Regions from separate parts of the Massilia sp. W12 genome, predicted to be linked through region 1. Evidence: predicted binding sites of a transcription regulator. Region 1 holds the regulator's gene; the other holds the start of a gene.
What was found. Region 1 encodes FliA, which starts transcription of late flagellar genes. Its sites were predicted from a motif close to CTAAAGTTTNNNNNNNNNNNGCCGNTA; they were not measured.
Positions count from the first base shown of each region.

Region 2: a site for FliA is predicted at 3,294-3,320, ahead of V8J88_RS08830 (flagellin). Genes of this name have one in related genera too.

Region 1 covers NZ_CP147776.1:1,486,543-1,491,454, forward strand. Annotated here, with positions in the region: gene flhF (flagellar biosynthesis protein FlhF) at 1-1,170, shown strand, start outside; gene V8J88_RS06010 (antiactivator of flagellar biosynthesis FleN protein) at 1,163-2,017, shown strand; gene V8J88_RS06015 (RNA polymerase sigma factor FliA) at 2,036-2,767, shown strand; gene V8J88_RS06020 (flagellar motor protein) at 2,749-3,489, shown strand; gene motD (flagellar motor protein MotD) at 3,493-4,266, shown strand; gene V8J88_RS06030 (hypothetical protein) at 4,278-4,912, opposite strand, start outside.
Region 2 covers NZ_CP147776.1:2,196,131-2,201,042, reverse strand. Annotated here, with positions in the region: gene V8J88_RS08835 (heme utilization protein) at 1-2,845, opposite strand, end outside; gene V8J88_RS08830 (flagellin) at 3,508-4,912, shown strand, end outside.

The DNA.
Region 1 (4,912 bases):
GAGAGTTTCGCCAGCCGCGCCGGTGCGCAAACCATGCGCGGGCAGCAGCCGGAACGTATGCAATCCGAACGTATGCAGCCGGAACGCATGGCCCCTGAGCGGGTGCAGGAGCGCGCCGCGCCGCGCAGCCGCAGTGACAGCGCGGTGCGCCAGGCGGCCCCGGCAGCGGCGCCGGCTCAGGCCGCGCAGCCGGTGCGCAATTGTGAGACGGAAATGGCGGAAATGCGCAACGAGATCCGCGCCATGCGCGATCTGATGGAAACCCAGTTGGCGGAAATCGCCTGGGGCGCGACGCAAAAACGCGAGCCGCATAAGGCGCAAGTGCTGCGCGAATTGCTGAGTGCGGGCTTTTCACCGAATCTGTCCCGCTTCTTAACGGAAAAAATGCCGCAGGCCGGTAATGAAGAGCAGGCCATGCAATGGATTCGCGGGGTGTTGGAGCGCAATATTCAAACCCTGAAAAATGAGCATGAAGTGTTGGAAAAAGGCGGCGTGTTCGCTCTGGTCGGCCCGACCGGGGTTGGCAAAACCACCAGCACCGCCAAGCTGGCGGCGCGTTGCGTGATGCGGCATGGCGCCGACAAGCTGGCCCTGATCACCACTGACGGCTACCGTATCGGCGGGCATGAGCAATTGCGCATCTACGGCAAAATTCTGGGCGTGATGGTGCACAGCGTGAAAGACGAAAGCGATTTGCGCATCGCTTTGCGCGAGTTGCGCGGCAAGCATACGGTTTTGATCGACACCATTGGCGTCAGCCAGCGCGATCAGATGGTGCAGGAACAGGCCGCCATGCTGGCCGCCGCCGATGAGCCGGTGCAGCGTTTGCTCTGTCTGAACGCGACTTCCACCGGCGAAACCCTGCATGAAGTGGTGCGCGCGTATCAGGGGACGGGGCTGGCGGGGGCGATTTTGACCAAGCTGGATGAAGCCGCCACCATTGGCAATGCGCTGGATGTGGTGATCCGTCACAAATTGTTGTTGTATTACGTCGCTAACGGCCAGCGTGTGCCGGAAGACCTGCACCTGGCTGAACGTCAATTCCTGCTTGACCGCGCATTGCGCAATAACAACAGCGCCAATCAGCTGCAAGATGCTGAATTGCCGCTGGTGATGGCGATGGCGCGGCAGCGTGAGGACAATCGCTCGATGGAGGTGCGCCTTGGCTAATTTCGATTTCGATCAGGCCGAGGGCCTGCGCCGCATGCTGGCCGGGGCGCGGCCACGGATTGTCACTTTTCTTTCCGCCACTGATCAGGAAGACCGCAGCGCGATGCTGGTCAATCTCTGCGCCTCGCTCTCAGACACCGGCACCGATGTGGTTTTGCTCGACACATGTTGCCATAGCCGCAGCGTGGCCAACCGGCTCGGTCTGGCGCAAGGCCCGGCGCTGTCCGATCTGGCGCAACACGCGTGCGAGCTGGATCAAATGCTGCGCCAGGCGCCGCAAGGCTTTCAAGTGGCGACGCTGGCGCCGCACAGCATCAACCCGCGCCGCCTGCTGCCGGCGGCCAGACAAGCCTTGAATCAAGCCTTTTCCACTCTGTGCAAACGCGCCAGCGTACTGGTGCTGGAGGCGGAATTTGATCCGGCCTGCGGTTTTGCCTTGCCAGCCATGGCTGAAAATGAGATCGTGCTGCAGGTATCCAACAGCGCGCGTTCAATAAAAGCCGGCTATGCATTGATCAAAAGCATCAGTCTTACCCTTGGCCGCCGTCCTTTCGGTATACTGGTGACGGGCGCCAGTGAAAGCGAAGCAAAACTGGTATACGATAATATGGCCCGGGCAGCGAGCCGGTATCTGGCGGTGGAATTGAAATCAATGGGCAGTGTGCCTGCTGATGAATATGTCTATCGTGCGGCGCGCCTGGGCAAGGCGGTGATCGATGCTTTTCCCTTGGCGGGGGCATCGGTTGCTTATCGCCGTTTGGCAGGCCGCCTGCGTGTGGTTCCAGGATGGCCGCAGATGGCTGGCGAGCGGGGCGGGGCGTTTTCCGCAAGGCTTGCCGGAACTTGATAGCCACAACCATAAAACATGTACACGGCCAAAGGGAAAACGGAAAAAGATCACCTGCTGGAGATGCATGCGCCGCTGGTCAAAAAGCTCGCCCATCAAATGAAGGCGAAGCTGCCGCCCAGCGTCGAAGTGGATGATTTGATCCAGGCGGGCATGATGGGTCTGTTAGACGCCATTGGCCGCTATGAAGAGACCCACGGGGCCCAATTTGAAACCTATGCCGTGTTGCGCATCCGGGGCGCTATGCTCGATGAGTTGCGCAGCAGCGACTGGATGCCCAGAAGCGTGCGGCAGAATATGCGCAAGATCGAGGAAGCAATGAGTATTTTGCAGCAGCGTTTAGGCCACCCGCCGAGCGAATCTGAAGTCGCCAAGATGCTCAAAATTTCCCTTTCCGAATATCAGGAGATGCTGTCCGACAGCGGCGGCCATCAGCTGGTGTATTACGAAGATTTCCATGATGGTGAGGGCAGCGACAATTTCCTTGACCGCCATCTGGTGGACGAGGGCAGCGACCCTTTGCAAAGTCTGTTGCAGGATGATTTCCGGCTGGCGGTGATCCAGGCGATTGACGGTTTGCCTGAGCGCGAAAAGCTTTTAATGGGCTTGTATTACGAGCAGGAATTGAATTTGAAGGAAATCGGCGCGGTGATGGGCGTGTCTGAATCGCGCGTGAGTCAATTGCATACCCAGGCGGTGGCGCGCCTGCGCGCCGCCTTGCGGGAGCAAAAGTGGACTGGGGAAGTGTAGCCGGCTTAGCGCTCGGCCTGGCTGCGCTGTTAGGCGGTCAGTTGCTCGAAGGCGGCAAGCTTGCCGTCTTGCTGCAACCTACCGCCATGCTGGTGGTGGTGGTCGGCACGCTGGCGGCGGTGTTGTTGCAAAGCCGTCCGCGCGCTTTCCGCCGTGGCCTGCTGATGCTGCGCTGGGTGTTTAAGCCGCCGCCTGATCGCAGTCTGGAAATCGGGCGTGAGCTGACCAACTGGAGTTTAGTCGCCAGGCGCGAAGGCATGTTGAGTCTGGAGCGCTACGCCAAGGCGGTCAAAGATCCGTTTCAAGCCAAGGGTTTGCGTCTGATTGTGGACGGGGTGGCGCCGGCCAAATTGCGTGAGATTCTGGAAGAGGATATCAATGCCTGGGAAAGCGCCGAGCAGCAGGCGGTGCGCATCTGGGAAGCCGCCGGCGGTTATGCGCCGACCATCGGCATCATGGGCGCGGTGCTGGGCTTGATTCATGTGATGGGCAATTTATCCGAACCGTCCAAATTGGGCAGCGGGATCGCCGTCGCGTTTGTCGCCACGATTTACGGCGTGGGCTTGGCGAATCTGGTGTTTTTGCCGATTGGCGTCAAATTGCGCACCCTGTTGCAGCGCGAAACCACGCTGCGTGAGCACATGGTGTCGGTGTTTGTGGATATCGCCAGCGGCGATAATACGCGGGTGGTGGAGGAACGCGTCACGCATTGGGGAGACTAGCATATGGCGCGGCGCAAACCCGAGGAACCGCCTGAAAACCGCGAACGCTGGCTGGTGTCCTACGCCGATTTTATTACGCTCTTGTTTGCCTTCTTTGTGGTGATGTATGCGATTTCCTCGGTGAATGAAGGCAAGTACAAAATTTTGTCCGACGCGCTGGGTTCAGAGTTTGGCGCTGCGCGCGCCGGCCAGCCCGGGCCGGATACCATCCCCCTGATCACGCCGCAGCAGATCGCCAGCCGCAAGCGCTCTGAAGCGATCAAACGCGAGCGTATCGCCATGACGCAAATGGCGCGCAATCTGCAAAAAGTCTTGGCCCCGCTGGAAAAAGAAGGCAAGGTGCGCGTCACTCAGGGCGTGCGCGGGGTGAGTGTGGAAATCAACGCCAGCGTCTTGTTTGCCCCCGGTGAGGCGCGTCTTTCGCCGGAGTCTGATCAAACCCTGCGTTTGGTGGCCACTGTGATGAGCGAGGATGAGCACGCGATTCAAGTCGAGGGGCACACCGATAATCTGCCGATTGCGAATGCGCTGTTTGCTTCCAATTGGGAATTATCCAGCGCGCGCGCATCCGCCGTGGTGCGCTTATTTATTGAGGCCGGGGTGGATGAAAAGCGCATGAGTGCGGTGGGACACGCCGCCACCCGTCCGGTGGCCGATAATAATCAGGCCGAGGGACGGGCGCGTAACCGGCGCGTGAATATCACAATTTTGACCGGCATTCCCGATCAGGTGGTGGAAGTGCCGACCAGCGGCCCGCTGCCCGCCGTTGCGCCCTGAGCGGGGCCGCCTCATACTTTGCGGATATCGAGCAGGAGCGAATTTTTGCGGCGTTTGTTATAAAACTGCTGCCAGTTCGCGCCACTGATTTTGCTGTAATCGCCGTCTTTCACCAAAAACACGATTTCTTTGTCCGTATTGTGGCCTTGCCGGTGTTCCAGCCCGGAAAACTCCCGTTTGCTGGCGTTTTGTACGTGATAACTCATGCACATCTGGCCGGATGAGTTCAAAAAGCCGGCGTAGCCCACCACGTGGAAATTATTAAAACCGGCATCCACCAGCGCGGCGGCAAAGCGCTCGGCATACGGGTCTTTGCGCCATAAACAATAATTGGTGCGCACCGAGGCCCCGGTAGCACAGGCGTGCAGGTAGATCGTGATCAGATTCGCGGGATTGACTGGCAAGCCTTCTTCAGTCAATTGACGCAGCAGGGTGCGGGCGCCGACTGAGGGATGGCCATGGGCGCCGATGCGGCCGCCGGCGTGGCCATGTCCCACCACATATAATTCGCCGCCCGGCGTATCAAGCCGCTCCAGCCCGGCTGCGCCATTGTGCCAGGTGATGCTGGCGTTGCAGCGCAATTTGAGATCTTGCATTGAATAATAGACATCCATATCTTCACTGGCTTTCACCATCCGGGTTCCGG
Region 2 (4,912 bases), 710 kb from region 1:
CCGAGGTTTCCAACGCCGCCACTTGCGCGCTGCGCATATTCGCCACCTGGGCCGTGGTCAGCACATCGTACTGGCTGGTGCCCAAGGCTGCGATATTCGAGGTGCCCAGGGCGGCAAAGTCTGCCGTTTCCATCGCCATCACCTGGCTGGTGGTCAAGGCTTCGACCTGGCTGGTGGTCAGCGCTGCCGCCTGCGCAGTGGTCAAGGCTGCCACACCCGAGGTTTGGATCGCCGCCACTGCCGAGGTGCCAAGGTTGCTCAATTCAGCTGTGGTCAAAGCCGCCACCTGACGGGTCAGCAAGGCATCGATCTGGGTCGTGCCCAAAGCCGCCACATTGCTGGTGCCGAGTGCTGCGATAGCCCCGGTAGTGAGCGCCTGAATCTGGGTGGTGGTCAGCGCTTCGACCGCCGTGGTGCCCAGCGCAGCCACTTGCGCGGTGCGCAGCGCGGCGATGCCGGATGTGTTGATTTCCACCAACTGCGTAGTGCCCAGGGCGGCGATCTGACCGGTGGTCATGCCAGCGATGTGCGAGCTGCGCAGCGAACCGATCTGGCTGGTAGTCAACGCTTCCACCGCAGTCGTGCCCAAGGCGGCGACCTGGCTGCTGCGCAAGGCGCTCAGATTGGAGGTGGACAAACCCTGCACCGCCGAGGTGCCGAGCGCGGCGATTTGCGCGGTGCGCAAGCCGGCTGCCTGCGCAGTCGTCATCGCATCCACTTGCGTGGTGCCCAACACCGCCACATTACTGGTGCCCATCGCGGCCAGGCCGCTGGTGGACAGTGCGCCAAACTGGCTCGAAGTCATCGCTTCGACCACCGTGGTGCCGAGGGCGGCGATTTGCGCTGTGCGCAAGGCGCTGATCGCGGTGGTGCCAATCGCGGTAAATTGCGTGGTGCCCAGCGAGGTGATTTGCGAGGTGGTGAAGGCCGCCACATGGCGCGTCAGCATCGAGTCAATCTGAGTCGTGCCCAGGGCTGCCACGCTGGTGGTGGACAGGGCTGCGATGCTGCTGGAGCCGAAGGCCGTGATTTGACTGGTGTCAAGCGCGGCGACTGCAGAAGAGCCGAGCGCGGCGACTTGCGCGGTGCGCAAGGCCGCCACATCGGTGGTTTCCATCGCCGCCATTTGCGAGGTGCCAAGCGAGGACACCTGGGTAGTGGTCATCGCCGCCACTTGCGAGCTGCGCAAAGCGGCAATCTGGCTGGTGGTCAATTCCACCACCTGCGTGGTGCCCATCGCCGCCAGGCCGGTGGTTCTGATTTCGGCCACGTTGGAAGTGGACAGCGCCACCAGATCCGAGGTTTCCAGCGCCACCACTTGCGAGGTGCGCATATTCGCCACTTGCGCCGTGGTCAGCACATCAATCTGCGATGTGGTCAGCGCGGCGATATTGGATGTGTTCAGCGCAGCAAAATCGGCGGTTTCCATCGCCCCGACTTGCGAGGTGGTCAGCGCTTCCACCTGGGAGGTGGTGAGTGCGGCAGCCTGCGCAGTCGTGAAAGCGGCAATGCCGCCAGTGGTGATGGCGGCGACAGCGGAAGTTCCCAGGTTTGATAACTGACTCGTCGTAAACGCAGCCACCTGCCGGGTGAGTAATGCATCAACTTGCGTGGTGCCAAGCGCCGCCGCATTGGATGTTCCCATACTCGCTATCGCACCTGTCGTCAGCGCCGCTATTTGACTCGTTGACAAACTCTCAACAACTGTTGTGCCCAACGCCGCAATCTGCGCCGTGCGTATCGCGGCGATATTTGATGTGCCGACTGCGGCAAACTGACTGGTGCCCAATTCGACGATTTGCGAAGTCCGCATCGCAGCAAATTGCGATGTCTTCATCACTTCCATTTGCGAGGTGGTCAGCGCAGCGACTGCGCTGGTGCCCAGGGCGGCGATTGCCGTGGTGCCCAACACCATAAAATTGGAGGTGGTGACTGCGGCGATTGCCGTGGTGCCCAGGGCGGTCAATTGCGCCGTGCGCAGATTGGCTGTCTGCGCCGTGGTCATGACATCGATTTGGCTGGTGCCCAGGGCGGCGATGCCGCTCGAATTCACGGCTGCCATGTCGGCAGTTTCCATCGCTGCGATCTGGGCAGTGGTCAGTGCTTCAACCTGGGTCGAACCCAAGGCTGCGGATTGTGCGGTGGTCAAGGCGGCAATGGCGCCGGAGTTGATGGCCACTAATTGTGAGGTGCCGAGATTGGACACGCTGGCGGTGGTCAAGGCCGCTAATTGACGGGTCAGGATGGCGTCAATCTGTGTGGTGGTCAGCGCCGCCACATTGCTGGTGCCCATATTCGCGACAGCGTTGGTGCTCAATGCCTGGAATTGGCTGGTGGTAAACGTGGAAACGGCGCTGGTTCCCAGCGCCGCCACCTGCGCCGAGCGCAAGGCTGCCACATCTGCCGTATCCATCGCTTCAATTTGCGTGGTGCCCAGGGCGTTGACTTGACCTGTGGTCAGGTTCGCTGTCTGGCTGGTGGTCAGCGCGCTGATTTGCGAGGTGCCCAGTTCGGCGATATTGGTTGTGCCGAGGGCGACGATTTGCGATGTCCGCATCGAGGCCAGATCGGTGGTTGTGATCGCCACCACTTGCGAAGTGCCCATGCTGGCCAGCTGGCTGGTGCGGAAGGCATTCACTTGACTGGTGGAGAGCACATCAATGTGCGAGGTGGTCAGCGCGGAAATCCCTGCGCTGGAAAGCGCCGCAATCTGTGCTGTTTTTATTGCTGTGATCTGGGTTGTGGTCAGTGCACCGACCTGACTGGTGGACATCGTTGCATAATCGCTCGTACCCAGAGCTGCGATCTGGGCGGTGGTCAGCTCGGCGATCTGTGATGTTGTCATCCCATCCAAGATTGAGGCCATTTTTCTTCTCCTTGGTACTACTAGATAGTTCCCGTTTAACAAGGGGCTACAGGAAACGGTCCTTACTCACTTCCCGGCTCACCGCCCTACCGAATACTCTTGCTGCCGCTGCCTTCACAACTTCAGCCGAGACTGCGCTTGCCTTCTTAACGTCTGTGTTCTTGCGAACTTTAGGCCGGAGTGCAAATTGTTTTGCATGAAAATCTCACTTGTTAACAATTATTTCCGCATTCCGGGACACGTTTCTTTGTGGATAAATTTCCACAACTCCCGGCACATCAACTCCCACTGTTGGCGTGCCGATAAAGGCTGTGCGGCGTGAATAAAAATTTCCTCACGGAAACAATGCTAGCAGGCATTTAATAAATAGGAAGAAAAAAAACGAAAAAAAACGCTCTCCTTCGCGCATTTTTTTCTTTTTTTAACCCTAAAGTTTTGCCAGGATGCGCCGTCTAAGCGTGCATCAGGCGCAGGACTTGAGAGCGGAATAAAAAAATTTTCTTTGCTGGCGGCTATCAATTTTTCACAAGACGATCCGATACCCGGTACAACTGCGGTTTAAGTGCCTCGAAGCGCCAGAGGCAGACCAAGGTCGAAGCTGGCCTGCAGGCCAATAGCAAGACAATCAAAGGAGAAATACCATGGTTGCAGTAATTAATACCAATATCTCGTCGTTGAATGCACAACGCAACCTCAACACCTCGCAATCGGCCCTGTCCACTTCTTTGCAACGGCTGTCTTCCGGTTTGCGTATTAACAGTGCAAAAGACGACGCTGCAGGCTTGGCGATTTCCGAACGCTTCACGTCGCAAATCCGCGGTCTGGATCAGGCCAAGCGCAATTCCAACGACGGTATCTCGCTGCTGCAAACTGCTGAAGGCTCGTTGCAATCCACCGGCGACATTCTGCAGCGTGTGCGCGAACTGGCGGTGCAATCCGCGAATGCGACGAACTCAGCCGGCGACCGTAAAGCGATCCAGGCTGAAGTCGGTCAGCTCTTGAACGAAGCCGACCGTATTGCGCAAACTTCGGAATTCAACGGCCTCAAATTGCTCGACGGCAGCTTTGGTTCGGCGCAGTTCCAAGTCGGCGCGAATGCCGGCCAGACCATTACCGCCACCACCGCCAACTTCCGCACCAATAACTACGGCAATAATGAATACCGCACCAATGGCGTGGCGGCTGGCGATACTGCTGCAGTGGCTTACACTGCCGGCACGTTCGACATTCAAGGTTTGTCCACCCAGTCTGTGACGGTAACAGCCTCGGACACTGCAAAAACAGTGGCCGCCACTGTAAACGGCTATGCAGCAGTGACCGGTGTGACAGCGGACGCCGAAACCAAAACCCAGTTGAGCTTCACCGCAGGTGAATCTTATTCTCTGGCGATCACCTCGGACAACGCAACTGCGGCCAACGTGTCCTTTGCTGTGACCTCCAACACCAGCGGCGGTCTGGCTGCTGCAGTGTCGGCGATCAATGACGCTTCTTCCAAAACCGGCGTGTCGGCCAAGATCAATGACGCCAGCAACGGCATCATCCTGACCAACTCCACCGGCAATAACATCTCGATTCAGAATAACAGCACGAACGCAACCGCTTCGTTTGACAATCAAAACCTGGCGGCGGATGGCACGAATCAGGGCGCGGCTTACACCGTGGCCGGCGGCGCGACCAACTCCACCACCTCGATCGGTTACGTGCGTTTGAATTCTGACAAGGGTTTTGCTGTGGGCGGCACGATTACTGCAACTGACTTCACCGGCGCTTCCGCCACCCTCAACACGATCTCGACGGTTGACGTCTCAACCGTGTCCGGCGCTCAAGCCGCACTGAAGATTGTGGACTCCGGTTTGGCGGCAGTGAATGGCCAGCGCGCTACCTACGGCGCATTGCAATCACGTTTTGAAAGCGCGGTTGTGAGTGTGCAAACCACGTCTGAAAACCTGTCTGCATCGCGCAGCCGGATTCAGGATACTGACTTCGCCTCGGAAACAGCAAAACTGACCCGTGGCCAGATCCTGCAGCAGGCCGGTACAGCGATGT